2 regions of the Nitrosococcus wardiae genome follow, and region 2 is predicted to be linked to the other one. Evidence: predicted binding sites of a transcription regulator. Region 2 holds the regulator's gene; the other holds the start of a gene.

Region 1 (3,176 bases), 1.6 Mb from region 2:
CGGCAACCCCCTCATAGAGGACTAAATTAGCCAATAAGCCCACCGTCATCACCACGGCCGCCTTGCGGCGGTAACTAGCCCCACTGCCTGGGGTACGCAAACTGATTTCAAAAATCATGGCTGCCGCCGCCCAGGAGAACACCGCAAAGGCGTAGGCATCGCCTCCCTTGATGACCTTATCCACCACCGCCGCCAATCCCAATCCGGTGGTCAAGGCGGGGAGGATGGCCAATTGCTCGCTAAAACTGCGGAGCTTGGAGCGGCTATTCAGCTCCAGGGCCACCTGGCGCAACATAAGAAATGCCGTTACCGACATGGCGGTAAACAAAAAGGCGTCGGCGGTATAAAGCCAAACCGTGCGCCCAAACAATAGGGCCAGGGGCAAAAACTGCAATCCCCGCGCAAACGCTCCTTCCAGGGTTTTCATGGCGGTGTCACGGTGCCCGACACGGGCAGTCCACCAGAGCACAAAGACCGTCAATCCCAGCAATACCCAAGCCACAAACGTCTCTTCCCGCAAGGGAATCAGTAAGACCCCATTCGTGGCCAAAAAGAGTCCCGTCAAAGGCCCAGCGGAATGCCGGGCCAATACCCGAAAACCTAACCAGGCAACCGGCGCCAACACCAGGACGGCACCGGCAAGCAGCCCCCAGGTGACCGTAAAGCTTTCTGCCTGCCAGGTGGCAAAGACAGGATAGGCAGTACTATTGGCGTCAGAAGCGGAATAAACAAAGGCCCCCAGAATAGCGAAATTAGCCGGCACCGAGACCAATGCCAACAGCAATAAAAGGCGGGCCCCCTTGCTTTCCCGCAGCCAGTGACCCGCGCCAAAGCCCATCACTGCCAAACCTGCGGTATGGGCGAGCAGCAGCAAATAACGGTAACTATCATTGCCGCTTTCCCAGCCCTGAAGCAAAAAAATAGAGAGAGAAGCCACCACAGCCACGGCCCCCACCCCCCGCAACAAGCGGGGTAAAAATTGAAAGTTAAAGCGGCTGACGGAGGGCTGTGACGCGGCAGGCTGCGCCACCTGGACTTGAGTTTCAGCATTCATGATGGTTCTCCTCCTTCAACAAAAGTTCATCCAATTCGGCGCGCAGGGCGTCCTGTTCCTCGGCATCGGCAAAACGTTGTTCCAAGCTATCCAGAAAGTCTGCGGTGCCCGCCTCGTACTCGGCCTCGGTGATACGGACCTCCCACCGCTCAAAGGCATCGGCAACATCGCCATCCATACGGGAGTCCACACGGGTGATGGAATTGAGAGCCTCAGCCGCCGACTGGCGGGTACGCATCAAATGACGCTTCTGGGTCATGTCGGCAACCCGCTCTTCCGCTTCTCTTACATCCCCTACCAAACGAACCTCCCCCTGTTGGTGATTTTCCCGCGCCTTTTCCAATTGGACCCGCTGGCGTTGACATCCCCGGCGGCGGCGCAGGCATTCTAACGCCCTATTCTCATCCTCTTTGGCAATGCGCCTGGCCCGCTCCGACCATTTGATTTCAGCTTCTCGCAGCTCAGCGAGCTTGGTTTCCAACCGCTCACCATCACTGCGGACCCGGGCCAAGCGAACCTTGGCTTTGGCGGTAGCTTGGCGGGCCTCCCGAATAGCAGCCTCAATGATGGCATCGTGGTTCTCCATCTGAGCAACCACCTGGTCGATGCGGGCGGTTAAGCTGGCAGATAGGCGTCTAAAGAAAGACATGATAACCTCCTCATGGTTTTTTCTTTCCCACGGAAGATAATCCAACTTCTGTGCCAGCCCGAACATTGACGACAAAAACATTAATAATTCAATAGCTTATTAAAAATAAAATACAAATAGGACTTTATTGGGAAATCAATAACAAGGGTGTAAATATACATATTTTGTGTATCTAAGTACATAAAATGTACTTTCTCGAACGGCTATCCTGCCACCTTTTGCTGGACCATATAGATTATTAGTGTTGCTACTGGATGAGGTTCAGCCTATCCTCAATATCAATGAGTCCTCGCCAATCACTTACCGCCAAGATTCGTAAGCTGGCCCAAGTCGCCAAAGCGCTCCGACAACTAGACCTTTAAAATTACCGCCACGACCCCAACCCCATGACCCAACCCGCTTACCAACAACGCCTGCAACAACTAAAATACGCCATTGGCCCCCCATCCCACCAGAAAATTCGCATCAAAAAGCGCACCACTTCCAATTTATTCCGTTATCAAGGCCGACAACCGGAAGCCACCAAGGTGGTTTCACTCCAAGACTTTAATCATATTCTCCATCTTGACCGTCACGCCCAAACCTTGGAAGTGGAGGGCTTAACCACTTACGAGCAAATTGTGGATGAAACGCTAGCCCACGGTTTTTTACCCACCATTGCCCCCGAATTGAAACACATTACTATTGGGGGGGCCACGGTAGGCATTGGGATCGAATCGGCGGGTTATCGTTATGGCTTTGTCCATGACGGCCTTATGGAAGCCGATGTCCTCCTCCCCGAAGGCCGCATCATCACCTGTACCGCCGACAATGCCTATTCAGACTTATTTCACGCCCTGCCCAACTCCTATGGCACTCTCGGCTATATTTTGCGGGCTAAAATCAAGTTAATCCCGGCAAAACCTTATGTACAGATTCGCCATACCCAATTTAATCAGGTCCATGATTATTTAGAAGCCATGAAAAAGGCGGTGGAGCTCGCCCAAGCGAATTTTATCGAAGGGCTTTTTTATAATCCCCACGAACTATATCTCACAGAAGCAAATTTTACTAAAAGTGCCCCTCAGCTTGACGATATTTATCAAAATATTTACTACAAAACGGCGCGACAGAAAGCCGAAATGTTTTTACCAACCAAGCAGTATATTTTCCGTTATGATCCAGACTGGTTTTGGAATGTACCTGAAACGGGCTTTTATTGGCTATTTCGCAAGCTTGCTCCCTTAAAAATGCGCAGTTCCGGCTTTTATAACCGCTATACCACCTGGAAAAACAAACTTTATAAAATTTTGCACATTGATGCGGATGAGGGCACCGAACAGCTCATTCAAGACTGGGAAGTACCCTGGGAACAGGCAGAAAATTTAGTCCATTTTGCTTTGGAAAATGTCGACTTGCAGGATCAGCCTTGGGTGGCGTTACCCATTATCCCCTCCCAATCCCCCACCCTCTACCCCCTCCAGGCCCATACCC
Region 2 (3,176 bases):
CACCTTGCCAAATGCTACCAATCCCGCTGGGTGGTCAGGGATGTTTCTCTAGAACTCTCAAGTGGCGAAGTCGTGGGCCTACTCGGCCCCAATGGTGCCGGTAAGACAACTTGTTTCTACATGCTAGTGGGCTTAATTTCAACCGACAAAGGTCTCATTTCTTTAGACCATCACGAGATCACTCAATACCCCATTCATCGCCGGGCCCGCTTAGGAATCAGCTACCTGCCCCAAGAAGCCTCGGTTTTCCGCAAGCTGACCGTGGCCGAAAATATTATGGCCATCGCAGAAACCCGAAGCGATCTGACAAAACCAGAGCGCCGACAGCTGGTGGACGCGCTGCTGCATGAACTGAACATTACCCATGTGAAAAAAACCTTGGGGATGAGCCTCTCGGGCGGAGAGCGGCGGCGTGTTGAAATTGCCCGTGCACTGGCAGTAGAACCACAATTTATACTATTAGATGAGCCTTTTGCCGGAGTGGACCCTATTTCGGTGCTAGACATCCAGGGTATCATCCGGCAACTGACAGAACGGGGGATCGGTGTCTTAATTACCGATCACAATGTCCGGGAAACCCTAGGAATTTGCCAGTATGCTTATATTGTGAATGAAGGTGAAGTCATCGCCAAAGGTCAACCTCGGGAAATTCTTAATAATGAACGAGTAAAGGAAGTTTATTTGGGGTACAATTTTCATCTTTAACGGCTGTTATGGCATGTTTATTGCCAACTATACGTTCATTGCTGAATATAATAAATAGCAATCCAATAGCAGGCAGAGCTCAGGTATGAAAACCTCTCTCCAACTACGCCTTGGGCAACAACTTACGATGACACCCCAGCTGCAGCAAGCCATTCGCCTGTTGCAGCTCTCGTCTTTGGAACTACAAACTGAAATCCAACAGGCGCTAGAATCGAATCCGCTGCTTGAGCAAAGTGAAAGCGAAGAGGGACAGGAGCGTTTAGACACCGATGAGGTAAAGGAAGCCATCACCCCTGAGGGCAATGAGATAGCCACCTCACTCGGCGAGGCAATCCCCGACGAATTGCCGGTAGACAGCAGTTGGAACGATATCTATGACAGCTTACCGTTGCCTGCTTCCTCTGGAGAGGAATTCTTACCCGATCTGGAAAACCAAGGCAATCGAGAAGAAACCTTACAAGAACACTTGCTTTGGCAGGCTCGTTTGGCGGCGACCAACGAGAAGGATCTCGTCATTGCCACCGCCATTATCGATTCGATTAATGAAGAAGGCTATTTATGCGGCACTCTTGAGGAGATACAACAAAGCCTAGGAGAGGAAATCGAGGTTGAGCCCAAGGAAGTGGAAGTTATCTTGCATCAGGTACAAAATTTCGACCCCCCTGGTGTTGGAGCCCGTGACTTAGGTGAGTGCCTACTGTTACAGCTGAAACAATATCCCCCGGACACCCCTTGGCTAGAAAAAGCAAAGCTGCTGTTGTCCCACTATCTCGACACACTAGGTAAACGGGACTATGCCCAATTAATGCGGGCAATGAAATTATCGGAACAAGAACTGGGAGCGGCCATCCACTTGATTCAATCCCTCAATCCACGGCCAGGAACCCAAATACAACCCAGTAAAACCGAGTACGTCGTGCCTGATGTCTATGTCACTAAGCAAAGTGGCAGCTGGCATGTTGAACTTAACCCTGATATCGCGCCACGTCTGCGGGTTAATACCCAGTACGCCAGCCTGATCCGGCGGGCTGATGACAGTCTCACTAACAGCTATCTTAAAAACCAGCTCCAAGAAGCCCGCTGGTTCCTTAAAAGTTTACATAGCCGCAATGAAACATTACTTAAAGTTGCGTGCTGCATCGTGGAACGCCAACAGGGATTCTTAGAGCAGGGCGAAGAAGCCATGCGTCCTTTAGTACTCCACGATATTGCAGAAGCCGTCTCCATGCATGAATCCACTATCTCGCGGGTCACAACCAACAAATATATGCATACCCCCCGAGGAATCTATGAGCTAAAATACTTTTTTTCCAGCCATGTGGCTACCAGCAGCGGGGGAGAATGCTCTGCAACTGCCATCCGCGCCCTTATCAAGAAATTAATTGCCGGGGAAGAGCCCCGCAGGCCCCTAAGCGATAGTAAAATCGCGCAAATCTTAGCCGAACAAGGCATTAAAGTGGCACGGCGTACCATCGCTAAATATCGGGAGAACTTGAACATCCCCCCCTCCAATGAACGGAAACGATTGATCTAAAGAGCAAAATAATTAAGGAGCAATCCATGCAAGTAAATATTACTGGCCACCACGTTGAAATCACTCAAGCCCTGCGGAACTATGTGGAAAATAAGTGTGAGCGCCTAGAACGCCATTTTGATCAATTGACTAATATTCACGTCGTCCTTAGTGTTGAAAAAACGAGGCAGAAAGCTGAAGCAACACTGCATGTGAGCAAGGCCAATGTGTTTGCCTCCTCTGAAGACGAAGACATGTATACCGCCATTGACGATCTGGTGGACAAATTAGATCGGCAAATTAAAAAGCACCGAGAGAAATTGACCGACCATCACCGCAGTGAGGGAATAATGAAAAAGCAACAACAAGGATAGATTAACCCCAATCATGCAAATTACCGAGTTTCTTGTCCCCGAACAAATCGCTGTGGGTGCCGTTGCAGGCAGCAAAAAACGTGTGCTAGAGCGGCTCAGCGAGTTGCTTACCCGAGGCGCGGATGACCTGGACTCGGCGGATGTTTTCGACTGCCTACTTGCTAGGGAACGTCTTGGCAGCACTGGTCTTGGGGATGGGATCGCCATTCCCCATGCCCGCATGGCTGGCAATCAGCATACCCTCGCAGCATTAGTTCGCCTGGACCAAGGAATTGATTTTGATGCCCTCGATCAACAGCCGGTCGATCTATTCTGCGCCCTGCTGGTTCCGGAAGAATCAGCCCAAATTCACGTGCAGCTGCTTGCCCAATTGGCAGAAATGTTCCGTGATCCGGAATTCTGTGCCCGCCTGCGTGAAGCCAAAGACCCCCATACCCTGCTGGAGGTCCTAAGGGAATGGGAGCAAACCTCTGCGTCCACCGGTATTGTTGACTAAGTGAGATTGCAAGGCGTGAGTAGCCCTAGTGAAGACAACGTCACCAGCCATGGCGTGCTGCTGGTCATTTTTGACGTCGGGGTTCTAT

The links. The regulator sigma-54, encoded in region 2, starts transcription at its own class of promoters, with help from an activator protein. The targets are predictions, from matches to a motif close to TGGCANGNTNCNTGCTT.
Region 1: E3U44_RS13745 (PspA/IM30 family protein) is a predicted target of sigma-54. The motif match lies at 1,743-1,759, and genes of this name have one in related genera.

Annotation. Positions count from the first base shown of each region.
Region 1 is NZ_CP038033.1:2,887,097-2,890,272, forward strand. It holds gene E3U44_RS13740 (hypothetical protein) at 1-1,054, opposite strand, end outside; gene E3U44_RS13745 (PspA/IM30 family protein) at 1,044-1,703, opposite strand; gene E3U44_RS13750 (FAD-binding oxidoreductase) at 2,090-3,176, shown strand, end outside.
Region 2 is NZ_CP038033.1:1,240,537-1,243,712, reverse strand. It holds gene lptB (LPS export ABC transporter ATP-binding protein) at 1-705, shown strand, start outside; gene E3U44_RS06105 (RNA polymerase factor sigma-54) at 791-2,239, shown strand; gene hpf (ribosome hibernation-promoting factor, HPF/YfiA family) at 2,251-2,592, shown strand; gene ptsN (PTS IIA-like nitrogen regulatory protein PtsN) at 2,606-3,088, shown strand; gene E3U44_RS06090 (HPr kinase/phosphorylase-related protein) at 3,089-3,176, shown strand, end outside.